3 regions of the Metabacillus dongyingensis genome follow, and region 3 is predicted to be linked to each of the others. Evidence: riboswitches for the same ligand, from Rfam matches in the RefSeq annotation. Region 3 holds a riboswitch; each other region holds the start of a gene.
The links. Region 3 has a riboswitch for S-adenosylmethionine ahead of fbpA (Fur-regulated basic protein FbpA). Riboswitches for the same ligand answer to the same signal wherever they lie in the genome.
Positions count from the first base shown of each region.

Region 1: it holds a riboswitch for S-adenosylmethionine, as region 3 does, so the genes downstream of both, K8L98_RS22000 (alpha/beta hydrolase) here and fbpA (Fur-regulated basic protein FbpA) in region 3, are expected to answer to the same signal.
Region 2: it holds a riboswitch for S-adenosylmethionine, as region 3 does, so the genes downstream of both, K8L98_RS05680 (bifunctional homocysteine S-methyltransferase/methylenetetrahydrofolate reductase) here and fbpA (Fur-regulated basic protein FbpA) in region 3, are expected to answer to the same signal.

Region 1 covers NZ_CP082944.1:4,427,358-4,437,609, forward strand. The annotation lists SAM riboswitch class I at 67-180, opposite strand; gene K8L98_RS21995 (DUF4395 domain-containing protein) at 257-670, opposite strand; SAM riboswitch class I at 886-993, shown strand; gene K8L98_RS22000 (alpha/beta hydrolase) at 1,068-1,838, shown strand; gene K8L98_RS22005 (AAA family ATPase) at 1,889-2,620, shown strand; gene K8L98_RS22010 (D-serine ammonia-lyase) at 3,085-4,425, opposite strand; gene K8L98_RS22015 (Cof-type HAD-IIB family hydrolase) at 4,553-5,425, opposite strand; gene K8L98_RS22020 (DeoR/GlpR family DNA-binding transcription regulator) at 5,556-6,395, opposite strand; gene K8L98_RS22025 (ABC transporter ATP-binding protein) at 6,364-7,377, opposite strand; gene K8L98_RS22030 (ABC transporter permease) at 7,377-8,249, opposite strand; gene K8L98_RS22035 (ABC transporter permease) at 8,246-9,100, opposite strand; gene K8L98_RS22040 (alkaline phosphatase family protein) at 9,217-10,050, opposite strand; gene K8L98_RS22045 (ABC transporter substrate-binding protein) at 10,040-10,252, opposite strand, start outside.
Region 2 covers NZ_CP082944.1:1,153,535-1,163,786, reverse strand. The annotation lists gene K8L98_RS05725 (DUF3813 family protein) at 1-6, shown strand, start outside; gene K8L98_RS05720 (BsuPI-related putative proteinase inhibitor) at 163-639, opposite strand; gene K8L98_RS05715 (YitT family protein) at 654-1,496, opposite strand; gene K8L98_RS05710 (DegV family protein) at 1,694-2,554, shown strand; gene K8L98_RS05705 (DUF3941 domain-containing protein) at 2,609-2,740, shown strand; gene K8L98_RS05700 (methyl-accepting chemotaxis protein) at 2,924-4,576, opposite strand; gene K8L98_RS05695 (BMP family lipoprotein) at 4,588-5,556, opposite strand; gene K8L98_RS05690 (CvfB family protein) at 5,752-6,606, opposite strand; gene K8L98_RS05685 (YajQ family cyclic di-GMP-binding protein) at 6,956-7,447, shown strand; SAM riboswitch class I at 7,632-7,763, shown strand; gene K8L98_RS05680 (bifunctional homocysteine S-methyltransferase/methylenetetrahydrofolate reductase) at 7,840-9,693, shown strand; gene metH (methionine synthase) at 9,686-10,252, shown strand, end outside.
Region 3 covers NZ_CP082944.1:1,596,449-1,606,700, forward strand. The annotation lists gene K8L98_RS07910 (LLM class flavin-dependent oxidoreductase) at 1-1,185, shown strand, start outside; gene K8L98_RS07915 (aliphatic sulfonate ABC transporter substrate-binding protein) at 1,213-2,232, shown strand; gene K8L98_RS07920 (hypothetical protein) at 2,303-2,704, shown strand; gene K8L98_RS07925 (aliphatic sulfonate ABC transporter substrate-binding protein) at 2,750-3,763, opposite strand; gene K8L98_RS07930 (DUF2325 domain-containing protein) at 4,102-4,389, shown strand; SAM riboswitch class I at 4,535-4,642, shown strand; gene fbpA (Fur-regulated basic protein FbpA) at 4,744-4,896, shown strand; gene K8L98_RS07940 (LolA family protein) at 5,096-6,001, opposite strand; gene K8L98_RS07945 (RNA polymerase sigma factor) at 6,002-6,514, opposite strand; gene K8L98_RS07950 (ABC transporter ATP-binding protein) at 6,739-7,680, shown strand; gene K8L98_RS07955 (ABC transporter permease) at 7,677-8,633, shown strand; gene K8L98_RS07960 (STAS domain-containing protein) at 8,735-9,574, shown strand; gene K8L98_RS07965 (MEDS domain-containing protein) at 9,681-10,250, shown strand.

The sequences.
Region 1 (10,252 bases), 2.2 Mb from region 3:
AAAACAAAAAACCTCTTCCTGAAAGCCAAGAAGAGGGTAAGATCAAAGGTAAAAGACCGTTCACTCTTCTTATCTCTCAAGCGAAATCACGCTTGTTGGAGTTGGCACAGTTCTCAGGAAAGTCCGAGTCTGCTGCCGAGGTTTCAAAGGGCCAAATCCCTCCACCTCTCGTGATAAGAAGTTTCATATTTTCGATGTGAGTCCTACTTTACGCTGGTATTTTCAAAAAGTCAACACTTTTTTTATAAAAATATGACTACTTTGAAAGCCTGCGGTATCGGTATTGCTGCCACTGAAAACGAATAAAGCAGCCAACACAAAAGCCTAATATGGCAACGAATGCAGCTAGCGCGACCATAGCGGTAAAGATATAAGCCAGAGTCATCCAGTTCATCATATAACCAAGAAAACCAAGACTAAGACAGATGACTGCAATCATCTGATTGAACTGCTGCTGTTCGAAATCCTCGGGAATGTATTCCGAAGGCTTTTTTCTTAAAAAGAGCTTTGCCGTCTTCATAATAGGGTTAAATTTAAAAAGAAGCCCCATTAATCCTGGAATAAGAGGTATAAGAAGAAACCAGCCGGATCCTGAAACCCAAGCGGCTGCGACAGATAACACAATAAACCATTGATTCGTTAATACAAGAGGTTTAGGAATCGTATTCACTTAAATCCCACCTATCTGATTGGAATATTAGTATTCTACTCCTATTTTTGTCATTTGTGAAGATAGAAACTTCAGGGGATTTCCCCCCCTTAAAAGCGTGTGAATGGGGTACTCAAATCGCTGATTCTCTGCTTTCATAACCTCAAAGTTTATTGACAGTTAGAAGGCGGCCGTGATAAGATCATTAAAACCAACTAAACCAATCAGAATTAAATAAATTATCAAGAGTGAACGAGAGATCTGGCTCCGCGACTTCACAGCAACCGCCGGCAAACGGAAAGGTGCTCCCACCAGCAAAGCTGCTGTGCTTTGGTTGATAGAGAAAAAACCTCTCTTTATAGCCAATGAAAGAGAGGGTTTTTTATTTTATGATTTGTATGAATTGGAGGAATCACAAATGACTGAAACGATTTACTCTGTATTGCCCGGTGCTGAAAGCTTTTTTTATAAAGGAAATGAGATTGGCATTCTGCTTTGCCATGGATTTGTAGGAACACCTCAAAGTGTTGGAGAACTGGGAAAACTGCTTGCTGATAAAGGCTTCACCGTTCTTGCCCCGCGATTAAAAGGCCACGGGACAAATGCTCACGAGCTTGAAGCCTGCTGTTATCTGGATTGGATCAAAGACATTGAACAGGCTTATTTAAAGCTGAAAAAAATCTGCCGGAAAGTATTTATTGCAGGTCAGTCTATGGGCGGCATCCTAGCTTTGCATTTAGCTGGCAAATACAAAGAAATCAGCGGTGTGATTACGATTAATGCTGCTTTAAGCGTGCCTGGATATGAGTCTTTCGAAGATCTGACAGAGCCAAGGTTCATTGCTGAAGGAAAACCGGATATAAAAGCAGAAGGAATCGAAGAAATTACTTACTCAGCTGTTCCAATTACAGCCGTTCATAATCTCCTTAATCTTATAAAATTTATAAAACCAAAGCTTTCAGAAGTCTCATGTCCGCTGCTCGTTTTTAAATCCGAAGAAGACCATGTCGTCCCTCCGGACAGCTCCGATACCCTTTTTGAAAATGTCTCATCATCTATGAAAAAAATCATCAGTCTAACTAACTCCTATCACGTTGCTTCCATGGATTACGATAAAGAAATTATTGCAGATAGAACCTCGGATTACATTCATTTGTGCTGTCATCCATTCTACAAAATTTCCGTTTAGCCAATGACATTCATCCGGCATTCCTGCTAAACTAAGTGCAGGTGATAAACATGTTTTTAAAATTAATCAAATTAAATAAAGAAGAGATTCCTTCGTTTGAAACGTATCCTTTTTCCATTCCTGCCATTTCACATTTGGATGAACTTAAAATTAAAAGCCCTGTTACTTTTTTTGTAGGCGAAAATGGATCCGGCAAATCGACTTTGATGGAAGCCATTGCCTATCAGTGCGGGTTTAATACCGCTGGCGGCAGCCATCATCTTTATGAAACTAGAAGCTCTCAATCTGATTTAGGAAAGTATATCAAGCTTGCCTGGATGCCTAAAATTAAAAATGGCTTTTTCCTAAGAGCTGAGTCCTTTTATCAGTTTGCATCCTATCTGGAAGAATTGAATGAAGAGCCATTGTCAGGTGACGTTTTTGGCCCATATGGCGGTAAATCGCTTCATCATCAATCACATGGTGAATCTTTTTTATCCCTCTTTCTCAATCGTTTCGGCAATGGCAAGAAAGCCGTCTATTTATTGGATGAGCCAGAGGCCGCACTTTCTCCATCAAGACAGCTGACCCTGCTCCGCATCATTCATGACTTAACAAAAGACGGCGAAGCGCAATTTATTATTGCCACACATTCTCCTATCCTTCTGGGATTTCCCGGGGCGAATATATTAAGCTTTGATTCGGAAAGCATAGCTGAAATCGATTATACCGAGACGGATCATTATCAGATTACAAAGTATTTTTTGGAGAAATCGCAATCGGTTTTTGGAAGAGCTTTTTAAAGAAGAATAATCTGAGTATTTACACCTTGCCTTTGCTCCTTAGGATTTCAGAGCCTTAACACCATTAATCTATGCCCCTTATAAACCTTATGGGACATTTAAGCTTACCATGCAAGAACGTCTGCCAATCCGAATAAAGAGATGTTTAAAGAAGCCTTCGGGAATGCTTTCCAAAGGCTTCATTACCAAACAAGTTTTTCACGTTTAAAGTTAAAAACTAACTGTAATGTTCTATTTCTGCAAAAATATTTGGAATCAACTTGCTATTCCTAATTGCTGGTACTACCCGAAGACGGGGAGTTTCTCTTTAACATAAAAGAAAAGATATATCATAATTCTTAGGAAGATCTTTAATTATCATAAAGAAAAACTCCAGCTGGGTACTGAAGTTATCTTTAATCTGCTTCATATCTTTAGTCACTTAAACTTCCCTTGTTTAGGAATACAAATCAGATCTAAAACATTTAAAGTGATAACGTTGCTCCTTTTTTATAATATTCGTTCATCGTTTCTTTAGGAACCATGCTTCCACCGGTAGCCCACATAAGATGTGTAGCATTTTTCATTTTATCTGTTAAGTTATGATTTTGTATGTATTCTTTTCCTTCTTTCTCAATCCATAACTTTACCGGCCCTATTACACCGGCTAATGCGGAAGGCTCCAGGTGAATGTTTTCTGTATCGACCAATGAGCTTAATAGTTTAAATAATTCATTATCACTTACCGTATAACTTCCGCTTAATAAAGACTCGATAGTTTGACCCACGAATCCTGATGGCCTTCCGACCGCAAGGCCGTCTGCTGATGTGATGTTGTCAATTCCAAAATCTTGTACAGAAACTTTATCATGCAGCCCTGTTACTAGCCCAAGTAACATACATGGAGAATGTGTAGGCTCTGCAAAGAAGCAATGTACTCGATGCTGATACATAAGTTTTAAGCCAAAAGCCACTCCTCCCGGCCCACCGCCTACTCCGCATGGAAGGTAAACAAATAGTGGATGGTTTTCATCTACAGTTATATTTAAATCTTCTAATTGTTTTTCAAGTCGAATTGCTGCCACCGCATAGCCTAAAAATAAATCACGAGAGCTTTCGTCATCAATAAAGTAACAATTCGGTTCGCTATGCGCCTGCTTTCGGCCCTCTTCTACAGCTTTGCTGTAATCTTCCTTATATTCGATAACCGTTACTCCTTTGCTTTTAAGAAGATCTTTTTTCCATTTCTTTGCATCAGCAGACATATGGACCGTTACTTTAAAACCTAATTTGGCACTCATTATACCTATACTTAACCCTAGGTTGCCTGTAGACCCTACAGCAATTGAGTATTGTGAAAAGAAGTTTCTGAATCTTTCACTATCAAGGATGGAATAATCGTCATTTACTGCCAATAAACCATGTTTAAGTGCCAACGTTTCTGCGTGTTTCAACACTTCGTAAATGCCGCCGCGTGCTTTAATGGAACCCGAAATGGGAAGGTGGCTGTCACATTTTAATAAAAATGTCCCTTCTAATGGATGCTCATACAAGTGTGATAACTGTTGATGCATCGCCGGGATGGGTACAATAGGAGATTCAATGATTCCGTTTAGTTTTCTTGTTTCAGGAAAAACTTTAGCAATGTAAGGAGCAAAACGCTTTAACCTTTCCTCGCCATCTTTTACATCTTTCTCATTAAGCGGTAGTTTTTTTAATCCAGTTTGAAATGCTTCATATTTAGGATTTGACCAAAATACTTCCTTTGTAGCAACTAAATCGTTTAATAAAGGATATTCTTTTATCCAATCTTGAATAGTTTTCATCTCTCTCCTCCTCCATTGGGATCGTACTTTTTTCTGTATCTTTATATTGCCATCTTAATGTCCAGAAGTTCTGCCATTATGATATATATCCATGCTATTTTATCGCTCTCTCCTTCGGCATTGCCACTTATTTTTGAACCACGAAGTTCTCCATATATCGATATATCGCATAAGCTACCCCATTCTCATCATTTTTGAGGGTTGTCGTTGTACAAACAGTTTTTATGACATCTTTCGCATTTCCCATTGCTACGCTGTATCCAACTTTCTGGAACATGGATAAATCATTGTTGCTGTCCCCGATTGCCATAGCCTGCTCTAAGGAGCCATTCATCGAGAAAGCCAATTTTTCAAGGGCCGTTCCTTTTGAAGCGCTTTTACTAGTCATTTCAATGTTATGATCAGCAGATGAAACAACCATCAACTCATCAAACTTTTTGAATTGGTTCCATGCTTCCTCTAATTTCTTTTTATCAAAAGAACATGCTAAAATGTTATAGAATTCTTCCTCCTGTTTTAAGATATCATGATAGTTTTCTACTAAAACATATCCAAACTGGTCAAATTGCCTTTCTGCTACTTCAACTAATTCTTTCATATCTGTACTCAAATCTGCGCTTTTCAAACTTTTAATCTCATTATGGAAATGTTCTCTTCCTTTTTTAAGAGTATAAATGGCTTTATCAGTAAACACTTCGTAATAATAATTCCGTTCATCTAACCATTGGAGAATAGATTCGACACGATCTTTAGTTATTGTAATAGAAGAAATGCACTTTCCGCTTTTTGAATGAATGGTCGCGCCATTTGTCCCGATTACAAATGGGGAAATCCCGGCTTTTTTACAAATTGTTTGAACATCAAAATAAGCCCGTCCTGTTGAAATAACTACTTCAAAGCCTCTATCTTGGGCATATTGAATCGCCTTTATATTTTCTTCACTAATTTCATTCTGGTCGTTTAATAATGTCCCGTCTAAATCTATCGCAATGAAACTCATGCTATATAGCTCCTTTTCTCATTCTATCTATTAAATTTTCTTTCTAGCTTTTTACCTGCTATCAATAAAAATCTATTAAAAAAGAGAGAGAACTCCCTCTTCCGTCTCGATATGTCCTTTTATGGATTGACTATGCATGAATCCAATTGATTTCCTCTAATTTTGAATGATTTCTCCATTCCTCAGGAAATGGCTGCTCGCAGACAATCACATCGACTTTTTCTAGAGGACAAACTTTACAAAATGTATCGACACCAATTTTAGAGTAATCCGTTAACAATATAACTTGCTTTGATACCTCGACCATCTTGCGTGAAACTAATGTTTCATGTAAATGATAATTACTAACCCCACTTTGAATGGAAACACCACCAGCTGAAATGAACGCTTTATCAATATTAAATTGATTTAACATTTGTTCAGTGAGACCGCCGCATATAGATTGATGTTTTGGATCAATTTGTCCTCCCAGTAATAGAATTTGTCCTGTAAACTTATTTTGATTGAGCAATTCGGTTAACAAAGACGACACAGGAAGAGAATTAGTTAAAATTGTAATGTCTTTTTTATTTTCAATACACTGCGCAAATTCAAGCATGGTTGTTCCTACATCAATGGCAATCACATCTCCGTTAGAAATGAGTTCAACTGCCTTTTTCCCAACCTTGACTTTCGCATCTTGATTCACCGTTGTACGCTGTGTGAATGGAGGCTCCTCAAATTCAAAGACTGTTTTAATCGCTCCACCGTAAACCCTCTTTAAAAGTCCTTTTTCCTCTAATATCATCAAATCGCGTCGAATCGTTTCCTCTGAAACATTAAATTGATCAACTAATTCCATAACTTTTACTTTTCCCATTTTGTTCAGTTCTTTTAAAATTTCATTCTTTCTTTCTTCTGGCAAAACAGACATATTTGTTCCTCCACCATCTAATAATTTATAAAATAATGCATTCTTTCTTCGGTACAAGAATATGAACGCGTGCTCCTTGCTCAAACATTTTTCCTCGGTGGTGAAGATAGTCTACATGGAAAGCGGACTCCTCTGTTTCTACTTCATATCTTAAAACATTCCCTGTCATGGAAACCTCTTTAATAACCCCTCTAATTCCCCAGTTCTCTTGTAAATCCAAGCTACCTTCACCAACAGAAACTAATTGTAAAACTTCAGGACGAATGGCGACTTCATTCCCTTTTAGTTCTGTGCTGCGAACAAGTTTACGGAAAACTTCCATATTACAAACATTATAATTTCCGATAAATTTTGCAACAAATGTATTGACTGGAGATGTATAAATTTCTGATGGAGAACCGGATTGTACAACTTGTCCTTTATTCATGACAAAAATTCGATCAGACATCGTCATTGCTTCTTCCTGATCATGAGTAACAAAAATAGTTGTAATATCTAATTCTTTCTGTATTCTCTTTAATTCTTTTTGCAAACTTTTTCTAATTTTAGCATCCAATGCGCTTAACGGCTCATCCAAAAGCAGTACTTTCGGCTCCATGACAAGCGCACGTGCAAGAGCAACCCTCTGCTGTTGTCCGCCAGATAATTGATGAGGATAAGATTCCTCTTTTCCTATTAAATCAACCATCTCAATCATCTTTTTTACTCTTGATTTACTATTTTTTACCTTCATCATTTTAAGGCCGTAAGCAATATTATCAAAAACGCTCATATTTGGGAAAAGTGCATAAGACTGAAACACCATACCGACTTCACGCTGACGCGGTGATAAATTAGTAATATCTTTTCCATCAATTAAGATTCTTCCTGCATCAACGCCTTCAAGGCCCGCAATGGAACGTAATAATGTACTTTTTCCGCATCCGCTTTGCCCAAGAAGTGTAGCAAATTCTCCTTTTATTAATTTTATAGAAATATCGTTTAAAACGACTTGATTTTCATACCCCTTAGTCACTTGATCGATGGTTACATAGCTCATTATTTTTCACCTTCTAAAGCAGTATTTTTACGACGATATTGTTTTTTAAAAAATGAAAGAATTCGATTCTTATTTGTCACGACAGGATTCTTTTCGTTTCTAAATGTAAGTTTTAATACAGTCCCCGTTAAAAGTAAAATCACTGAATAATAAGTAATAACAATTGCACTTGTTAAGTGACCACTGCTGTTTAATTTGTCAGCAAGATAAATTTGAATGGTTTCAAATCGGCCCCCGACAAGCAAATTGGCAAAAGCAAATTCACTAAATAAAAGAGCGACTGATAATAAGGTAGACACTAAAATCCCAGATATAATATTGGGAAACACCACTGTGCGAAACGCCTGAAATTTTGTAGCACCCAGTAATTCAGCTGCATCAACAAGCTGCACAGCATTAACCGTACGAAGACTGTTGCGAATACCTTGATACATAAATGGCAGAATGGTTATGAAATAAGCACCAATTAAAATCCAAGGTGTTCCGGCAATTTGAATTGGTCCATCTGAATATACCTTGATTAATCCAACAGCTCCAACAATAGGAGGAATTCCATAAGGAAGCATAGCTGCTGCTTGCAGCAATCCTTCCCATTTAGCGAAATATACTGTGATGATAAAAATAGTCGGAATCATAATAACAACACTAAGACCGACAGACATGACAATTAAAAACAGTGTTCGTTGAAAAGCATCATAAAACCGTTCATCTTGAAATAATTCAATATACCATTTCATTGTATAACTCTCAGGCAAAATGGTATGATCCCATTTACCGGCAATCGAGAATAAAAATGTTCCTACTAGCGGAATTAATAAATAGATAACTAGTAATCCAACCAGCACTTTATGAAAAGTCAATGAAGATTTCATCGTAAATCCCTCCTAATGCGGCGCATCATTCGTTCATTGAACCACATCGCCCCTATCATGGTCGCTGCTAGAAGCACTCCCATCGCACTGCCTAGCTGAGGCTTTAATGCAACGTCACTAGCAACTAGAGAAGCAATTTGCAATGACAATAAGTTATAGTTGCTGCCGACCAATGCATAGGCTGTAGCGTAAGCTCCCATCGCATTAGCAAACAAAATACTGAATGTACCTACAATACTAGGTAAAAGAACTGGAATCCCAATGTGAAGCCAAAATGAGAATGTTGACCCTCCTAATAATGAAGAGGCTTCTTTCCATTGTTTCTTAATTCCTTGATAAGACGGGTAGATGAGCATAACAGCAAGCGGAATTTGAAAATAAATATAAACAAGAATGAGGCCCGTCCATGAATATAAATTAAAATCTGCAAACACATCCCAGCCAATCATAGAAAAAAGCAGCGTAAACAACCCATTGTTTCCAAGTAAAATAATATATGAAAATGAAAGGGGAATCCCCTCAAAGTTCGACGTCATATTGGCAATCATCAGCAGGCGATTTTGTATTTTTTGTGAGAACTTTGTAAACGAATAGGCAGCAACGACTGCTATAATCACAGAAGTCACAGCAGAAACTAAGGAAATGACAAGGCTATTTTGAATGGCTTGTAAGTAAAATTTACTTTTAAATATGGTAATGTATTGATTAATCGTAACTTGAATTCCATCGTCTGCATAAAAACTATTTTTAATCATTGCCACTAATGGTCCTAGTTCAAATCCAATCACAAACATAATAAACGGCAGTAAAAGAGCTAATAAGTAAATTTTTTGTTTTTTTATTTTTCGCAAGACTTCTCGCTCCTCTATGTTCTCTAACAATTTAGGAATTGGTTTAAAAGTAAGTTCATTAAACCAATTCCACTTAACCTTCATTCTTCATTTTAATGTTGAATATGATATCCCTTTTAAAGTGTGATTTTTCCGTTTAGGCCCGGCAATCGATATGAAATCATTTTATTGGACGGCTCAATATTTAAAAGTTCACAAACGAGCGGTGCAAAAGCTAATTGCGGAATCACTTCACTGTAAACGCCAGGCTCAACTTTTGGACTGATGATAAAGAGCGGTACATCACGCTCACCATCAGTTATGCCGCCATGGTTGCCATATTCACTCATGCCATGATCAGATGTAATTAAAATGTGGTAACCTTCTTTGATCCAAATTGGCAAAAGTTGTGCCAACAAGCTTCCCATTTTTAAGATTTGTTCACGATATTCTTTCGATTCTGAACCGAAAATTTCTCCTTTTACGTCTACACCGAGCGGATGGATATATAAAAAGTGCGGGTCATACTTTCTGCGCAAGGCTTCTGCATCCATTAACACATGACTGTCTGGATAGTCATCATCCCAATAAAATTTTCCATATTGAATCGGCTTAGACTCATCCTCTTGCTCACGATCTTCAAAAAAATGGAATGGCGCGCGATTATAAAGTTCGCTTATCCAGTAATACGATACCGTTCCGTTTCTTAAGCCGTTTTCTTTCGTAAGATGAAAGAGACTTTTCTCAGTAGATAAGCGAACAGCTTGATTGGACGTAATTCCGTTCACTGATGCCGGTGTACCCGTTAGTAACACTTCATATAATGGACGGGAAAGACTTGGGAGTTCCGACTTTACTTTGTAAAGTGCTGCCTGATTTGTTTCAACTAGATGTTGAATAAATCCAAGAGCCTCACATGCTTTGTCATATCTCATACCATCAACAACTATTGCTATTACTTTATTTGACATGGACTAACACCTCTTCTTGCCAAATCTGCGGTAAATTTTTAGCCGTTTCTTCCCAATCTTTGTAATCTTCAATTGGTTTTGCATTTTTGTACTGTTCTTCTGGAACCATTTTTTCAGCTACTTCTTTCGGAAGTTCTACATCCCGAATTGGACGGGCAAACCCTTTAGCTAAGTTAATTTGTCCTTCATCGCTTAAGATATA
Region 2 (10,252 bases), 440 kb from region 3:
ATGTAGTAAAAAGGGCTAAAACGGCCGGTTAGCAGATAAGCAGAAATAGCCGTTTTTCTTTACTGGCAGATCCGTTCGCACCGAGATGTCAGCAATGAAGCAGGGCATCATGATTAGCCCATAGTAATAAAAAAGCTGCGGAATTTTCCGCAGCTTTTCTCTTTATTCAGTTACCGTGAATTTAGCTTTTGCTTCTAAGGCTTTTACACCTTCTGCTTTTCCGGTTAATAAAACCTTTACTGTGTATTCACCGGCTTCAATTTTATTCCCTGCACTTTTCTTGTCCCATGTTTCCTGCCAGGTTTGACTCTCTCCTGAAGGCAGCTTTAGATACTGCAGTGCTTGAGTGAACATTCTTCCCTTTGAATATTTGTACACTTCTGCTCCGTTTGGATCTGTAATGATAATTTCATATTTCTGTCCTGATGAGAACTCGAAATTCTTTTCTTCATCTGTATTGTTTTTTAGAGTGATATTGATTTGCACACTTTCAGGGCTTTCCTTCGTCTCAACAGCTAATTGAACTTCTTTCGTTTCCACGTCACCGGACACCTCTTCCGCTTCATCCTTATTTTCAGCAGTTTGACCGCAGCCGACAAGAAATAATAAGCCCAGCATAATGAATACAAGCTTTTTCATATCGTGCACGTCTCCTATTCTTTGCGGAAGAAACCAAAGATTCCTGTTGTTTGAATGATATTTGTAAATGCCTTTGGATCAACTTCCTTAATGATTTTTTCTAAATCATAAAGCTCATAGCGTGTGATCACAATCATCAGCAGGTCCTTTTGCTCGTTTGTAAAAGCACCTTTAGCAGGAACCATTGTAATCCCTCTTACCATTTTAGCATGAATGGCCTTTTTTAGATCATCAGCTTTTTTTGTAATGATCATGGCTGTCAATTTTTCATGTCGTGTATGAATTGTATCAATAACACGTGTTGAAGCATAAAGCGTAACAAGAGTGTAAAGCGCTTTTTCCCATCCATATAGCAATCCCGCTGTAAAAATGATAATTCCGTTTAAGATAAAGAAATAAGTGCCGACAGGTTTATCCTTCATTCTCGAAAGGATCATAGCTACAATATCGAGTCCGCCTGTTGAAGCACCATATTTAAGCGTAATGCCTACGCCAATCGCAACAATGACGCCTCCAAATACAGCGTTAAGCAAAATATCCTCCGACAAAGGATATAAAGGGACGATTGATAAGAATACTGTGGTGGCTGCTACACTAAGTAAACTGTACAGCGTGAACGATTTCCCAACTTTTCTCCATCCGAGAATGGCTACTGGAATGTTAAGAAGGAGCAGAAGCACCCCTGTCGATATGTAAAGGGGGGTGTATTCTTTAATTACACTTGATAAAAGCTGGGCGATGCCGGTAAATCCGCTCGCATAAACATCAGCAGGAATCATGAATAAATTCAGGCCGACAGCATTCAGCAGCGCTCCAAAAATAACGACAACCGTTTTTTTTACTTCATCATAAACCATTTGCAGAAAATCCTCCCGGGCTATAAGATAATGATAGTATTTCTGATTTACCCCAATTTCTTGCAGATCAATACAAATATTGTGTTTTAGGACAGCGTAACATTCTTTACTTCTTTTTGGCTAAGTGCTAATTTAGAACTATATATGAGGCTATTATCCCGTTTTGCGGGTAAAACCAGATGAAATGAGGTGTCAAAATGACGGTCCATATCGTCGCAGACAGCGCATGCGATCTGCCGCTTGAATTTTATGAGAAACACGGCGTAACACTTCTCCCTCTTGGTGTACATATTGAGGAAAATGACTATCGCGATTTAGTCACGATTTCCCCTAAAGAAGTATACGACGCGATGCGTGAAGGGAAAATAGCTAAAACGACTCAAATCTCTCCTCTTGATGTAAAAGAGACATTCACTGAATTTGCTAAGAAAAAAGTGCCGGTATTGTATGTTGCTTTTTCATCGGAGCTTTCCGGAACCTATCAGACTGCTGTCATGATTGGAAACGAAGTCAAAGAAGAATATCCTGATTTTGAGCTTTCCATTGTGGATTCCAAATGTGCTTCCCTTGGCCTTGGACTTTCAGTTAAATATGCAGTTGACCTGGCCAGTAAAGGAAACACTCTGCAAGAAATTGAAGCTTCTGTAAAAGACTTTTGTGAACATACAGAGCACATCTTCACCGTCGACAACTTAGAATATTTAGCAAGAGGCGGCAGAATCAGCAAAGCATCTGCCTTTGTAGGCGGTCTTCTCAACATCAAACCGCTTCTGCATGTTGAAGGCGGCAAGCTGATTCCGCTTGAAAAACTAAGAGGCCGGAAAAAAGTTTTCCGAAGGGTCATCGAGCTGATGAAAGAGCGGGGCGTAAATCTTGAAAGTCAGACCATCGCCATCAGTCACGGGGATGATGAGGTCTCCGCCAAGGAAATAAAAGCAATGATTGAAACTGAATTTCATCCGAAAGAAGTATATATAAACACAGTCGGCTGTTCAGTTGGAGCGCATTCCGGACCTGGCACGATTGCCATTTTCTTTTCAAACAAACCGATCTCATAATATTATACTTACAGGGCAACATAAACGTATCTTTTCAGTAAGGGAGTTTTTATGATGCCGCATACAAGCGATAACGACAAAAAAGCAAAAGACAATAATGCCAAAGAACATGAAAGAAACATGATGCGCGAGAAAAACCGCCAAAAAGGCGAAAGACAATATTCTAAAAAGACCGACCGTTTATAAGAGAAGCAAAAGCGGCCTGGTTTGCTCTGAAAGGATAAGAATCTGCTGGAAAAGTTCGGGTTTGACTTTTTTGCGGCGGATCCTTTCTGACCTGGGAATTAGGCCTGAAGCTAGACATAAATGCGCAAAATTTCTTAATTTCTTATATAAAAACAGCAGCGATTTTCCGCTGCTGTTTTTGTTTTATTGAAGCTTAAACTTCGAAAGCGTCTGATTTAAATCATCTGTCAGCTGTCTGAGTTCAATCACTTTTTCCACCATTTTTTCGAATGCGAGGAGCTGTTCAGTTGTCGAAGCAGAAATTTGCTCGCTTCCTGCTGCTGTCTCTTCTACAACGGCACTGATGCTTTCTACATTTTGCAGCACTTGTTCTCCAAGTTTCTTGGAATTCAATATACCTGATTTTAAATCATTCAATTCGGATGTAATTCCTTTTACTTTATGATCGATAGCTTCAAAAGCACTTGTTGTATGATCCATTCCGTTCTGCTGTTTTTGAGCAATCGATACCCCATTCACAACAGATTCTGAAATACTGGATATTCCTGACTGAATTAAACTTACCATTTCAAATATTTGAGATGTTGCACCGGTGGATTCTTCTGCAAGCTTTCTCACTTCAGCAGCAACAACAGCAAAACCTTTGCCTGCCTCACCGGCACGCGCAGCCTCAATGGCGGCATTTAAAGCGAGCAGATTCGTCTGATCCGCAATATTTGAAACAACCTTAGCCATATCTTCTATTTTCGTCATATACCCAATAAATGTTCTTGTTGATTCTTCAATTTGCCGGGTCGTATTCATATTCTCCTGAATAAGCAGCCGCTGTGCTTTAATCGCGCTCTGTCCTGATGTGATGGCATTCACCGTTTCTTTTCCATATTGAACGGATTGCTCAGACCGGGTTACATTTACGCTGAAATCAAAATCCATTCTCTCAATCAAAGTAACCGCATCTTGAAGATCGGAGGAGATCGATTGTGATCCTGCAGATAATTCATCTGTAGAAACAGCTACCTGATTACTGATTTCAGTTAATGCTCTGTTCTCTCCCTCGAGATCTTTTGCAAAACCTTCTACTTCTTTACTCACGCTGTCGATTGAGAATAGAAGTCCTTTAAGCTGATGTGTCATTGAAGTGAAAGAATCATTCAGTGCTGCTATTTCATCTTTTCCCTTATAGGAAATAGCAGCCACTGCCAAATTTCCATTTGCAATTTCACTTGCCTGATGGGAAAGCCCTTTGAGAGGCTTTGTAATGGCATTTGTCATTCGAATCACAATATAAGAAGATAATAAAATTAAAAGAGCTGTACCGATTATTGCCGATAATATAACGAATTCGATTTGTTTTTTCAAGTTCTCCTGAAGCATCTCATATCGTTCATTCGAATAAAAATTCATCAAGTGCACATCATTGGAAATCCCATCAACACGAACAGACTGGCGCTTGGCTTCTGCTTGATTTTTTTGATTCAGAGCCTGGCCTGTTTCTTCTTTAAAAGCTTTAAATTTAATTGAAGCCTTTTGAAATGCTTGTTTTGTATTTTTATCCTTCGCGGTTTGATTTATTTCTTCAATCAGTTTTTCATTTCTCTGAAGTGATTGAAGAGTCTCTTCTTTTTGAGCATCTGTCAATGAAAAGGCAAAGTTGTTCAGACTTTGTTTTGTTACAGTAAGCTCTCCCTGCAGCTTTTCAATATTTAGCAGAACAGGAACCTCATTTTGATTAGATGATTGAATGGAAAGCATATTCACGATAATAAAACCAATCATCAAAGTTGCCATAATAATGATGCTGAGTGAATTCAGCAAAAGTTTTTTCTTAAGTGACACAAGTCATCCCCCTAGTTGCCTTCTGCTAATTTTTTCTGCCATTCATCAAGAGTTTTCCGCTGTTCATCCGTAAGCGAAATAACGCGGATTGGCGCCAGCTGAACACCATTGTCTTTTAAACCTAATTCTATATGTCCTTCAGGAACCTTATTTTCTCTTGCATACTCCTTAAGCAGCTGGTAGATACCCACGTCTACATTCTTGAGCATAGAGGTTATCACTGATTTCTCAGCGTAAAAATACTGATCGCTGTCAACTCCAATTGCGTAAATACGGCTTTCTTGTGCTGCTTTTAGTGCCCCTACTCCGGTAAAGCCAGCAGCAGCATATAAAACATCAGCCTTATTGCCAATCATTTTTTTCGCTATTTCACTGCCAAGTTTATCGTTGCCGAAATCATTGGCATATTCCGTGATAATGGCAATATCCGGTTTAACCGCTTTAGCACCTTCTGAAAATCCATCTGCAAACTTATTGATAAGCGGAACATCCGCTCCTCCAATAAATCCTACAGTATTCGATTTTGATGTCATGGCGGCAACAACTCCTGCCAAAAAGCTTCCCTCATCCTCTTTAAACGTAATCGACGTGATGTTATCCAGCTCTGAAATCGCATCAATTAATATAAATTTCTGTTTCGGATATTTTTTCGCCGTCTTCTCAAGATCCTCCTGAACCATAAAACCCAGTCCGATAACAAGGTCATTGCCTTCTTCAACTAATTCAGTCAACCCCTTTTCATAGGTGCCAGTATCTTTAATTTCCCTATAATCAAATAAGATTCCAAGCTCATCACGGGATTTAATTAGTCCGCCAAATGCTGAATCACTAAATGACTGATCTCCCAGTCCGACGTCAGACAGCATAATCCCAACCTTTATCTTTTCATCTGCATTGCTTTCCATTGCAGCTTGTCCGCAGCCTGCAAGCAAAATCGTGATGCAAAATGAAAGCAGCACAGCAATATGTTTTCTTTTCATTTGATGTATTCTCCCCTTTAAAAGTATCTCCTCATGTCATATCGACTGATTTACGGAAATCTTTATTGCAGGAAGGGTAAAGCGAGTAAATTTTTTTTGAGATAACTGAGACGCATAATGATATTAATTAAATTTCAGAATTTATCCGCAAAAAACCTGAAATTGCTCAAAAAAAACAGCAAGCGATCAACTCGCTTACTGTTCCTTTTTGAAATATGTCCAGCCGTCTTCCTGATAAACTTTCCCAGCTTTCATTAATGATCCGATTGCACGCTTGAACGCGCCTTTGCTCATGTTAAAGCGTTCTTTAATATCCTCTGGGTCGCTCTTATCGAAAAATGGCATCGCTCCGCCTCTTGATTCCATGTAATCATAAAGCTGCTGTGCATCCTCATCCAATGCTTCATGCTTTCTGGGAAGCAGAGATACGTTGATTGTTCCATCGTCTTTCACTTCAATTACACGTCCTGTTACCAGCTCGCCTAAACGAGGCTCTCTTTTACGCTGCGAAGAGTGAATAAATCCTTTGTAGCCTTCTTCTGTAATAATATATGAGCCGGCAATAATCATTCTGTAAACTCTGCCTGTCACAGTTTGATTGTTGGCTGCACCTTCTGCTGATACGATATTCTCCTGCATGACATCTTCCGTTGCAAGCTTCGTGAAAAACCTGCCATTTTTCGTTACCTTCAAAGAACAATAAAGCATGTCCCCCTCTTCAGGCCAAACCTCGATAAACGCTGGAAGGATATCGTTTGCTACTAGGGCATCCTTGGATAAACCAATATCAACAAACGCTCCCATGTCTTCTCTTACGCTTACAACTTCAACCCAGTCGTAATGATCCTCGGTAATTTTCGGTTTCTTCATTGTTGCAGCAAGACGGTCTTCATGATCAACAATTAAATAAACCTCTACTTCTTCTTTGTCATCAATCGGTTCCGTGATTTCCGTTTTATGAAGGAGCACACGGCTTTCCCCATCTGTTAAATAATAGCCATAATCTAATTTTTCATCTATCGAAAGCGTCATAAACGTTCCTGGATTCATCAATTGTATTTCGTTCCTTTCTTTTGCAGGTTGCATCTGCTGTTAGTTTTCAAATTGAAGCGGACATTTATGTATGAATGCGCAGCTAAACGGCTAATCTCCTGGGCTAATCGGGTGCTTAATTGCTGCAGACTACTCCAACTTTTACGTTTTGTACTTCGTATTGTCCGGCTCCATCGCCCAACTCCTCGGCCAGAACAAATTCCCCCAAAAAGTCAAACCCGGACTTTTCGGCGGAATTCTTATCTGTCTGTCGGAGCTAAACGGGCGATTCCGCACTTCGTTAGTTGTTATCCCCTGTTCATTCTACTATAATCTATAGATAATATAAACTTTTGGGAGGATTCTTATGGCGAAAGACAGTTCTTTTGATATTGTTTCAAAGGTGGATATGCCTGAGGTGACGAATGCAATTACGATGACAATGAAGGAAATTGGCACCCGCTATGATTTTAAAGGGAGCAAAAGCAGCATTTCTCTTGAAAAAGAAGAGATTGTTTTAGTTTCAGATGATGAGTTTAAAATGGATCAGTTAAAGGATGTTTTTATTTCTAAATTGATAAAGCGCAATGTAGCGACACGAAATATTGATTACGGAAAAATCGAAGGTGCATCGGGCGGAACGATTCGCCAGCGCGCTAAGCTCATTCAGGGTATTGATAAGGATAATGCAAAAAAGATTAATGCCATTATTAAAAATTCCGGATTAAAAGTAAAAACCCAGGTTCAGGACGATCAGGTCCGTGTGACCGGCAAAAATAAGGACGACCTTCAGCAGGTGATCGCAGCCGTTCGCGGAGCCGACCTGCCGATAGATGTTCAATTCATTAATTTCAGATAAAGTGAACAAACACTCGGGCTATCCTCTGCTGAGTGTTTTTTTCGTTGTTCTGCAAGTATCTGCTTCGATTTCCCCTCAACAAATTCCCCGTCTATTCAGAAAAGTTTTATTTTTGTATTGAATCTATCCGAAAAAACATGTAAATTAGATATAATATCTTTTTCTAAAATTTCATATTTCACCATTCTTATCTAGAGAAGCTGAGGGACTGGCCCTTTGAAGCTTCAGCAACCTGGCATAATGAAATCATCTGTCTTCATCAGAGATTTCAATCCAAGGTGCTAATTCCAGCGATGCATCCATCGAACGATAAGAAGAAGTCCTGAACGTTCAAAAGTCTTCTTCTTGGAAGGCTTTTTTTGTTTTTTTATTGCACTAAGGAGGTTTGGAGTTTGACACTTTTAAACGATTTACAGAAGAAGATCCTGATTGGCGACGGAGCAATGGGAACATTGCTTTACTCACACGGAGTTGACAGGTGTTTTGAAGAATTGAATTTATCGAAGCCTGATGAAATATTAAATGTTCATAAGGCGTATATTGCAGCCGGTGCAGATGTCATTCAGACAAATACTTACGGTGCAAACTATATTAAACTATCAAGATATGGACTTGAAGATGAAGTGAGAGCAATTAACCGTACTGCCGTTCAGATTGCTAAAAAAGCAGCAGCCGGCAATAACACCTATGTTCTTGGAACAATAGGCGGCATCCGTGCTTTCAAGAAAAATGCCTATTCCCTTGAGGACATTAAACGAAATTTCAGAGAACAGCTTTACCTTATGCTCAGTGAAGAGGTAAGCGGTCTGCTGCTTGAAACCTATTATGATCTTGAAGAAATTAAAACCGTATTAGAGATCGCCAGAAAAGAAACGAATATCCCGATTATTACAAACATCTCCCTTCACGAAATTGGAGTCTTGCAGGATGGAACACCCCTGCAAGAAGGCCTTTCTCAGCTTGAGGCCCTTGGTGCTGACGTTGTCGGTCTGAATTGCAGACTTGGTCCTTACCATATGCTTTCATCACTTGAAGAAATTCCGCTCCCGGAAAGAGCGTTCTTATCTGTTTATCCCAACAGCAGCTTGCCTACTCTTGAAGAAGGAAGACTTGTCTATGGCTCTGGAGAAAAATATTTTGCAGAAAGCGCTCTAGCCTTCAGAAATCAGGGAGCAAGACTAATTGGAGGCTGCTGCGGCACAACCCCAATCCACATCGAAGCAATGGCAGCAGCGCTTAAAGGACTCCCTCCAGTTACAGAAAAGAAAGTTAAAATAAGAAAGAAAGAGATTTCTGTCACGTCTGCAGCGGAAAGAAAGTACCCTCCCCTGCCGGAAATAGTCAATAAAAAGCGCTCTCTGATTGTAGAACTCGATCCTCCTAAAAAGCTTGGGCTGGACAAATTTATAAAAGGTGCAAAAGCACTGCAAGCTGCTGGAATCGATGCCTTAACACTTGCAGACAACTCACTTGCATCACCGAGAATAAGCAATGTGGCTGTAGGGTCCATCGTTCAGCAAACACTTGGACTCAGGTCCTTAATTCATATTACATGCCGCGACCGCAACTTAATTGGCCTTCAATCTCATTTAATGGGTCTTCATACGCTGGGACTTACGGATGTGCTGGCGATTACGGGCGATCCATCAAAAATCGGGGATTTTCCGGGAGCTACTTCCGTTTATGATCTTTCATCATTTGATTTGATCAGCTTAATTAAACAATTTAACGATGGTCTTTCTTATTCAGGAAAACCTCTTGGGGAAAAAACCAATTTTTCAGTTGCCGCTGCGTTTAATCCCAATGTTAAATATCTAGATAAAGCGGTAAAAAGACTGGAGAAGAAAATTGCCTGCGGTGCAGATTATTTCATTTCACAGCCAATTTACTCAGAAAAACAGCTGATTGATGTTTATGAGGAAACGAAGCACTTAACCGTTCCGATTTATATCGGCATTATGCCGCTCACAAGCAGCCGCAATGCAGAATTTATCCATAACGAAATTCCGGGCATTACTCTTTCTGACAGTATTCGTGAAAGAATGGCCCGGGCAGGCGACAATCGGGAGAAAGCCTATCAGGAAGGATTGGCGATTTCTAAAAGACTGATCGATGCTGCCTTTGACTTATTTAATGGAATCTACTTAATTACACCATTTTTAAACTATGAATTAACCGTTGAACTGACAAATTACATTCACAAGAAACAAATTGAGGTCAATGAAAGGAAGATTACGCATGTCTGATATAAAAAAGCAGCTTGAGAAAAAAATCCTCGTTCTGGACGGAGCGATGGGCACCATGATACAGGATGCAAATCTTTCTGCAGATGATTTCGGCGGAGAAGAATACGAGGGCTGCAATGAGTATTTAACGATTACTGCACCAGAAGTCATCGAATCCATTCATGATGCTTACCTGGACGCTAAAGCAGATATTATTGAAACCAACACATTTGGCGCTACCAAGATTGTTCTTGATGAATATAATCTCGGTCACCTCGCTTTTGAGTTAAATAAAAAAGCGGCGGAGATCGCCAAAAAGGCAGCTGAAAAATATTCAACTCCTGACTGGCCGCGTTATGTTGCGGGCTCAATGGGCCCTACGACAAAAACACTTTCTGTTACAGGCGGAGCAACGTTTGAAGAGCTTATTCAAAATTACGAAGAACAGACACTCGGCCTGCTTGCAGGCGGAGCTGATTTGCTTCTTCTTGAAACGAGCCAGGACTTATTAAATGTGAAAGCAGGCTTTCTCGGCATTAAACGCGCCTTTGAACAAGCAGGCAAAGAAATTCCGCTGATG
Region 3 (10,252 bases):
TCTATTTTTCTGGCAGACAGGTATTCTGTTTCTAAACAAGCGGTTAAATTTGGGGAGCTTGGAGGCGGGGGCCTGGAACCTCTTACTCTCTTATCGGCTCTCGCGGCCGTGACAGAAAAAATCGGCCTGATTGCCACCGTATCCACCTCTTTCAATGAACCTTTTAACGTAGCAAGAAGGTTTTCTTCTCTTGATCACATCAGCAAAGGAAGAGCCGGGTGGAATGTGATTACTTCAGGCACAGATGAGGAGGCGGTCAATTTCAATTTTGACCGCATTCCGCCTCATGCAGAAAGGTACAGGCGTGCAAAAGAATTTATGGATGTGGCCATCAAGCTGTGGGGCAGCTGGGAAGAAGGAGCACTTTTAAAAGATAAAGATTCAGGCATTTATGCAGATCATGAAAAAGTGCATGAAATTCAACACAGAGGCAATTATTTCTCGGTGAAAGGCCCTTTGAACAGTTCCCGTTCTCCTCAGGGTCAGCCCGTCATCGTACAGGCCGGTTCCTCAAAGAATGGAATTGATTTTGCGGCACAATATGCGGAAGCCGTTTTTACTGCCCAGCAGTCGCTGACAGAGGCTAAAGGATTTTATCAAGCCATAAAAGCAAAGGCTCTGGAATATGGTCGGTCCCAGAATGAAATCATTATCCTTCCCGGAATTTGCCCGATTATCGGCAGAACAGAAGCAGAAGCGAAGGAAAAGGAAGCAAAGCTGCATGAATTAACGAATCCAGAGTACAGCCTGATTCAGCTTTCAAACCGAATTGGGATTGATTTGACAGGCTATCCGCTTGACGGACCTCTTCCTCGGCTGCCTGACATCAGTGATATTCAGGGCCATAAAAGCAGGACACAGCTAATTGTGAGTTTAGCAGAAAAAGAGAAGCTGACAATTAGAGAGCTGCTGCTTCGTCTTGCAGGAGGGCGCGGTCACTTCACGATAGCAGGAACGGCAGAGCAGATCGCAGATGAACTGGAATTGTGGTTTGAAAATGGTGCAGCAGATGGCTTTAACATCATGCCGCAGCTGATGAGTGAAGGTTTTGATGACTTTATTCAGTTTGTTGTACCGGAGCTTCAGCGAAGAAGTCTTTTCAGAACGGAATATGAAAGCCATACATTGCGGGGGAATCTGGGTCTTTCGTTTCCGGAAAAACAACAAAAAATACGAAACTATTAGTTGTTCATTAGAGAGGAGCATGTATTCATGAAATCTGCAGCCAGCCTTGGAAAATGGGGAATTTTTTTAAGTTTACTAATGGTCATCCAGCTTTTTCTTACAGGGTGCGGCTCAGAAACGAGCTCTGCTGAAGAAGAAAAAGCCCCTTCTGCCGGTCAAAAAACGGTGGTTCACATTGGAGTTCAGGGAAGTACAGGGATTTTGCCATATGCACGGGAAAAAAAATCGTTTGAAAAGGCTTTTGAAAAAGCAGGGGCAGCAGTAGAGTGGCATGAATTTGCAAGCGGCCCGCCGCATTTTGAAGCACTTGCTTCAGGAAGACTGGATTTTGGGGCAACTGGAGGGACACCGCTGATAGCAGGACAATCAGGAGGTGTTGATTTTAAAGCCATAGCGGTAACAACAGACGGTAAAAAAGGAAACTCAATCGTTGTTCCAAAAGGAAGTGCTGTTAATGAACTAAAGGATTTAAAAGGGAAGAAGATTGCAGTAGCAAAAGGTAGCAGTGCCTACAATTTCTTATATATGGCGCTTGAGCGGGCAGGATTAAAAGATGAAGACATTAAACTGGTTCAGCTTCAGCCGGATGAAGCGCGGCCAGCGCTCGATAATGGCTCAATTGATGCATGGTCTACATGGGAGCCATACGTGACGACGGCCGTATTTCAAACAGGAGCGGATGTCCTCGTCAGTGGGGCAGACTTAAATATCAATGCCCCAGGCTTTCTGATTGCACGTACAGGTTTTACGGAAGAGCATCCGGAACTGACTGTTCTCTTTCTGAAAACATATGAAGAGGTCAGAAAGCACTTTACTGAAAATCTAGATGAAGTATCGCAGGAAATAGCAGATGCAGAAGGAGTGGACGTAGACATTATTTCAACTGTCCTGAAAAATTCTGAACCTATCCTATCTCCTGCAACAGATGAATTTAAAAAAGCGCACCAGGATCAAGCTGATTTTCTTTTTGAAGCGGGAGGTATTCATAAAAAACTTGATACCTCTGAAGTCATAGAGAATCGCTACATTGAAGAAGCCTTGAAATAAGATGAATGCGGGAAATGAGAGTATGCTTTTATCAGCATCCTCTTTTTTCTATATAAATGGAGGGAAACAAATGAAGGATCTTTTGTTTGTTATTGGCCCTTTGATAGGTGAGCGGAAGATGAAATCGTTCTGGACCAATTTGGCTGAAAAAGGATGCAGGGCAAAATCAGTTTATCTTTGTGATTTTCACCCGGATGTTCTTTTTAACCCCCAGTACGGTCATCCGAAATTCCGTCATTTAATAGATGGAATAAACTCCTCAAGAGTCGTCATACTCGCGGTTCCAAAACAGTTCCTGCCTTCTTTTTATGCGATGCAATCCATCCTTGAAGCTTTACCTGCTGAGATTTTTAAAGGAAAGCTGCTGATGCCTGTGTTTTCACCTGCAGAGGAGAATGAAGACATTCCGGAAAAGATCATGCGTCTGATTAGCCGTTTTCATGAAACAATTATTATAGAAGAAAGCAGATAAAGGCCCTCCTTGAAGTTAAAGGAGGGTTTCATTTTTCATATAGGCTTACTCATATTCCTTTAATACTTTTTCAATGAATGAATTATCCACTACTTCCGAGACGTTCAGTTCTTTTTTCAGTCCTCCGAGTTCGAGCAGAAGATCAGCAGTGCTTTGCTGTTCATTTATGATGCTCTCATCGATCGGTGAGTTTGCAGGCACGGAGTTTTCAAGAACTTTTCGGATCACTACTTTATCCGTTTTCTTAAGTTCAGAATAAATCGCAATTGCTTCTTCTTGGTTTTCATTTTGCCATCTCGTTGCTTTTTCTGAAACTTTCAGATAAAGCTCAACAAGTTCAGGATGTTCATCAGCAAATTGAGTGCGTACGATTTGAAAGCCAGGGCTGAAGGTGCCGATCGCTTTTCCGTTCGAGAGAACTCTTGCTTCATTTTTTACAACTTGGATGGACTGATAAGGCTCCCAAATCGCCCAGGCGTCTACTTTATTCGTTTCAAAAGCAGCCTGCGCTTCATCAGGCTGAAGCTGAATGATCTGTATTTCAGATGGATCCATGCCTTCCTTTTCAAGGAAGCGGTACAGCAATCCAAATGCGCTGCTTCCTTTGGCAACCGCTACTTTTTTTCCCTTTAAATCCTCTGGTTTTTGAATAGGGCTATCTTTATGGACAAGAATAGCATCCCCTTTTTCTCCGGTGCTTGCTGATGCGATTTCTTTAAACGGAATATCAGCACCCTGGCCGGATAGGACCGGAATATTGCCGACCCTCCCAAAATCAATCCTTCCTGATGCAATGGCTTCAAAATAGGAGGGGCCGCTTTGAAATTCGACCCATTTAACTTTTGCGCCAGCCTTATTGAATTCTTCCTCAAACCAGCCTTTATGCTTTGCAAGCAAAATAGGCCAGATGCTTTGCTGAATACCGATATTGACCGTTATACCCTCTTTCTTTGATTCGCTGTTCTCTATTGAACCAGCTGATTTAGACCCGCACCCAGAAAGAAGGGTGAGCAGCATAAAGAAAATCAAGTACCCAGTAAAACGATTCGTTCTTTTCATATTCATCCCCCTAGAAGATATGTTGAAATAGTAACTCATTTTCACTTCCTTTTCTCCGCTGAAACAGGAAAGGCCCTATCTAACAGCATAAAGATGCTGCTAGACAGGGCCTTCGGTTGACAGATCGGCTTATGTATGAATATATATCCATGTTAATACTTACTATTCCGATTTGTCAAGTGTGATTTATTTTCAAATCACATTGATAAATCAGAATATTCGGAGTAAAATAATAACAATAACTGAAAACGTCGACCAGACTGCTGGAGGCTTTCGTTCCTGTTTATTTTTCTCACAGAATGAAAGCCTCTTCGTCTATACAAAAGGAGGATGCTGTTATGAAGTATTTGCTGATTGCAGGCGGGGATCGCATCGAGCCCATCGTGGCGAGACTTGCGCAGGAAGGGGTAAAGGTGATTTCTCATCTGGACGGAAGAAAACCCAAGATGACCGTCAAAGAAATTCCATGCAAAGTGGAGGTGGTACTCATACTCACCGATTACATCAATCACAATCTCTCCACGATTGTAAAAAGAAAGGCTCAGGAGAAGGCGATTCCTGTTTTTTTCTCGAAACGCTCATGGACCTCCATATCCTGTGAATTGAAAAAAATCATGACAGCGTAGTCTAATTATGCATTAAAACCAACTTGACACATATGATTAATTAGTATTAAAATAAAATCAGAAAAATCGCTGATCGGTCGACCGAAAGCTCATACCAATAGGTATGGGTTATTTTTGTGGGGACACTATGGTCTAATAGAAATTCTTCTTATCAAGAGAGGCGGAGGGAATGGCCCGATGAAGTCTCAGCAGCAGCTTCTACGTGTGAAGACTGTGCTAAATCCATCAAGCTTCAGTGCTTGGAAGATGAGAAGGGGCACGTTCATTTTAAATGAACCCTCTTCTTTGTAATCAGAAGGGGGTATTATTTATTCCCCCTTATATTAAGAAAAAGGGGTGTCTGAATTGGGAAACATGATTCGTCAGGCTATTGAAAAAAGAAAAAAACATCTCATCGGCAAACTGCTTAGCAACGGTATTTATAAGAAGAATGATTTACATTTATTTGAGCTGACTTTAACGGAGCTTGAGGAGGAATTCAAGCGGATTTTAAACGTGCAAAATTAAATGAGAGTGTTCCAAAAGTCTAACTTTTGGTCACCCTGGCAGACTGGCAGCTTACCTCAGCTGTGATAGAAATAACTATCATACAAACCAAAACCACTTAAATCATGCAAAGAAAAAAGCTGAATCAAAAGTGTCGTTTTTAAAACGGCCTTTTGATTCAGCCTTTTGAACAGGTTTGAACCCGAGATATTATTAATCTTTACTGCTCGCTTCCTTCATCTGTTTCCTCAATCGGACTATTGAACTCTTCAATGATTTCTGCACCTACAGGCGGTTCAAGTTTAAATAATCCATGATTTTTTTCATATTCCTTTACTTCAAACTGGATGACTTTAGGCTGATCATCGATTGCTTTCCCCTCAGCCACAAGCATTTCTTTCACCACATATCCTGTTTCTTTATCAAACCAGAACTCAACGGTCCTATCAGCACTATAGGTAATTTGATAACGGTCAGCCTTTCGTCCAGCGATCGTCGTTTCCCCTAAACTCTTTATCTGATCAGGATCTAATTCATTTAGAATGTCTTGTGTATATTGAGAAGCTGTTAAAAGCAGTTCAGTAATAGTAAATGTGTTCTCTTTTTTATCGTAACTTTTCTGGAACTTTCCATTTACAACTGTCACATTCCCGTTCTCATATTCCCGTCTTTCTTTTCTTCCTGAAACGTACTGCTTACTCCTGTCATCAAAAACAATATAAATAATCAGCTCTGTTTCCTTCTTCTTTTTATCCTCATCCTTATGCTCCAATGGTTTGTCCATTTCTAAAAACTTGTCTCTGATTAACTCATTGAGCGCTCTTTCTATCGCTGCTTTGACAGGAGGTGTGTTCCAGGCTGCAAGACACAGGATGAAGAGGGATGCACAAATGAGTGCTGCGCGTTTTAAGTATTTATATGGAATTGGCTGTTGCTTTTTCTTTTGAGGAAGCATGACCTCTTTATCTTCGAGAATGATGTCCAAAGCTTCTTCAAGCTGCAGAAATTGTTCAAAGGATTCTGAGCATTCTTCGCATTCTTCAATGTGCTCAAGCAGGGCATCCTGTTCCGGCTCTGACAGCTGATCAAAGATAAGAATTTTTTCCTGGCATTTTTCGCAGTTCATTTATAGCACCCCCTTACTTTTAAGAGCGTCCATTAATTTCTTGCGGCCCCTAAATACTCTTGTCTTTACTTTTGCAAGTGAAATTTTAAGGCTTGCGGCTATTTCTTCGTATGAACGGCCTTGATTTCTTAAGATGAGAATATTCTTTGTTTCTTGATCTAGTGTCTGAAAAACTTCTTTAACCTCGCCGATCATTTCTTTCGACAGAAATGCCCGTTCAGGTGTTTCGGTGTTGATGCTGATGTTGTGCTTGTATTCTTCACTCACATGCTGTACAGTGTCCTGATTTCGTTTCATTTTTCGTAAATGGTCATAGGTTGTGTTTTTTGACAAAATCGTAACCCAAGCTTCGATATTTTCAGGATATTCTTTCTCTTTGTCTGAAAAGTACCGAAAGATTTTAATTGAAGCATCTTGAAGGATGTCGTCGACTAGAGAAGAATTCTTGATTAACTTCCTGATGGTTTTCTCCATTCTTGGACGGTGCGCTTCAATCAGCTTTTCAACATTCACTGTTTCCAATCTTCCCACCCTTTTTCCATACTGAATTGACGTCTCATATTACGATTAGTTTCAAAAATATGTAAAATAAATCATAAAAAATCCAAACCTCTGTCATTATAACAAAGGAAAGCGTGTCCAAATGAAATTATTTTATGATAATGGAAACTTTTTCCCTGATGGTTCGTATTACAATTGAATACATAAATCGACAGAAAGAAAAGAGGTTTTAAATCATGACGCAGTATGCACTTGAAGTGCAGTCTCTGACAAAGAAGATCGGCAAAAAAACAATCGTGGATGATGTCAGCTTTCAAGTAGAAAAGGGAGAGATCTTTGGACTGCTTGGCCCTAATGGAGCCGGAAAAACAACAATCATCCGAATGATTGTCAGTCTGATTAACCGCACTGGCGGGAATGTCATCATCAATGGCCATAATCTCGATGATTCCTTTAAGGAAGCGATGAGCGAGATTGGCGCAATCGTTGAGAACCCGGAATTTTACAAATATATGAGCGGATTAAAAAACATCCGTCATTATGAACGAATGGCTGTAAAAGATATTTCAGAAAAACGCAGAAACGAAGTCATTGAACTTGTGGGACTTCAGCATGCGATGCATCAAAAGGTAAAAACATATTCTCTTGGTATGCGCCAGCGTCTTGGAGTTGCGCAGTCATTATTACATAATCCCTCTGTTTTAATTTTTGACGAGCCCACAAATGGCCTTGATCCGCAGGGAATCAGAGAGTTCAGAGATTACTTGCGCAAACTTGCAGACGATGGGATCTCTGTACTTGTATCTTCTCATCTGCTTTCTGAGATGCAGCTGATGTGCGACCGGTTTGCGATTATTGAAAAAGGAAAATTGATTCATATCTCATCCATGCATGATTCAATGGAAGAAAGCAAAGAAATGACGCGTGAGGTTATTTTTGAAGTAAGCGACAGCTCTGAGGCGGCCATTCTTATTAAAGAAAAAGGCTTATATGAAGGTGTAATTGAGGCAAATGGTGAGCAGCTTAAGCTTCATTTGGATAAGGAAAAGACGATGGTCATCAATCAGCTGCTCGTTCAAAACGGAGTCGGCGTATACGGAATCGTAAGCCATAAAGCAACACTTGAAGACCGCTTTTTAGAGCTGACGAACAAAGAGAAAAAGGAGCAAATGCAATGATTGGACTAATACAAAATGAATGGATGAAAATCTTTTCGAAAGTGTCCAGCTGGATATATCTTATATTAATAGTAATTATCGTATCCGGCGCTGCTTTTATTGATTATAAGTTTACAGAAAAGCCAAGCGAAGACTGGCGTCAGGATGTTCAAGCAGACATCACTCAGCTGCAAAAGGGAATGAAAGAGCTGCCTGAAGAAGAACGGGAATGGCAGCAAATGCAAATCGACGAAAAGCAGTTGTATTTGCAGGAAGATATAAATCCAAGTGCCAAGAGCACGTGGCATTTTCTGAATAATATCGTCTTTATGATCACTTCTGTCGTCACATTGTTTGCCGTTATTGTGTGCAGCGCCAACGTTGCTTCTGAATTTTCGGACGGCACCATTAAACAGCTTCTGATCAGGCCGCATAGAAGATGGAAGGTATTGCTTTCAAAATATATCGCAGCGACGCTTTATTCGCTTCTTCTTTTGCTCGTGCTGCTGACTGCCGGTTATTTAGCAGGTCTAATCTTGTTTGGAGCAGGCGACTTTAGTGAAAGAATGTTTGAGATTTCGATGGAAGGTCAAATGAATCCTGAAAATATCGTCGCTGTAGGCGATCAAACTGTGCTGAAGCTGCTTTATTTCCTGCCAAGTTTATTCATCGTGACGGCGATTGCTTTTATGCTGTCGACTTTATTTAAAAGTCAGGCGCTTGCCGTCGGCATCGGGATCTTTGTCCTCTTTTTCTCATCGACAATCGGAAGCGTCATTCTTTTCGTAGCTGAAAAATACACATGGACGAAATTTTTAATTTTTCCGCACATGGATTTGACCGTATATGCATATCAGGATAAAATCCTTGAGACAATTACGCTGCCAATCTCCTTGCTGATTTTGGCCATCTATTATGCGGTATTCATGACGGTGACGTTCATTTATTTCCAGAAAAGAGATATTAGCATATAATTTGCCACCAAAAAAGAATCAATTCGTTTGGTTCTTTTTTGGTTTATGGAGTAAAATAGAGGACAGACAAGAGTGGAGAAGAAATCAGGAGGAAAAACATCGTGCACAGAAACCAGAAATTCTATAATTATTTGCAGCAGCGGGCGCATCATTTAACAGAAGAGTGGTATGAGTCCCTCGATAAATCGAAAACAGGCGGAGTGTACACATCGAATGATCCTGAAGTCATTAAAGAGCTGAAGGCGCAAAACCAGGAATTTCATAAGAGATTTATTCAGGTATTTGCCGAGGAAGACATTAATTTTATGGAGCTTTTTGAAGAATGGATCGAGAAAATCGCTAAGGACGGTGAGCATTTAAATACTCCGATCCAGTTTATTATTAAAGAATTTATGAGAACGAGAAGTCAGTATTTAGATGAAGTATGTACATTTGCAGGTCTGTATCCGGATGAATACTCACAAGAGCAGATTAATGCCTGGAAGGATTTAATCGTCAGAGCACATGACAGAGTCATTTTTCATTACGTTGATGAAACACAAAAAACAGCTGACCGTCAATTAAAAGCTCAACAGGAAATGATTTATGAGCTCAGTTCGCCTGTTATCAAACTTCAAGATGATACTGCCTTGCTTCCGCTTGTTGGAGATATTGACACAGCACGGGCTAAAATGGTCCTAGAAAATACATTAAAACAATGTTCCGAAAAAAGGGTTTCTCATTTGTTTATTGATCTATCAGGAGTGGTTATGATTGATACAATGGTAGCGCATCAAATTTTTCAATTGATTGATGCGTTGAATCTTATTGGGATTAAGACAACCTTATCAGGCATTCGCCCTGAAATTGCGCTTACTTCCATGCAGCTTGGTCTTTCATTTGACAATATTTCAATTAAATCAACGTTATCTCAAGCTCTTGCTTCTAAGCCTGATAAATAATATTGGTGTTCAGGTTTACAGATTTATGGCCATAAAATGTATCCTATCAACGAAGTGTGTTGTGGTGTCTTTCTATTGATATAGGCCCATTAAGGGGTAATGAATGTTGAATCAAAAAATTTTGCAGCTTACAAAAGAATTACAGCTATCATCCGGCGGTCATATCTTTTATTATTTTCATGATGAACAAAAATATATTGAAAATACGGTTTCCTATATTCATGCTGGCATTGAACAAGGGGATTGTGTTCTTATTATTGAAAATGAAAGAATATTTCCTTCTGTATACAAGAAAATGCAAAGTCTTTTGACAGAAGAACAGCTTACTATGATCCATTATATAAATAATTTTGATTTCTACTGTTTGAATGGTGATTTCCATTCTGAAACAATAATAGATTATTTTTCTTCTATTTTAGATCCATATCTTACAAAAAATATTTCTGTCCGGACTTGGGCACATGTAGAATGGGGAAATACAGGAGAAATAACGGATCTAATCGGAGATTTTGAAAATAAGGCAAATAAAGCAGTATCTTCATTGGAACTAATCTCAGTGTGTGCCTATGATGCAGACAGAGTGCCTGACTCGCTTAAGGAATCATTATTGAGGTCTCACGAAATTCTAATGACGGATGAAGAAATCAAGAAGCAGACTATAGAACAAGAAAAATAAAA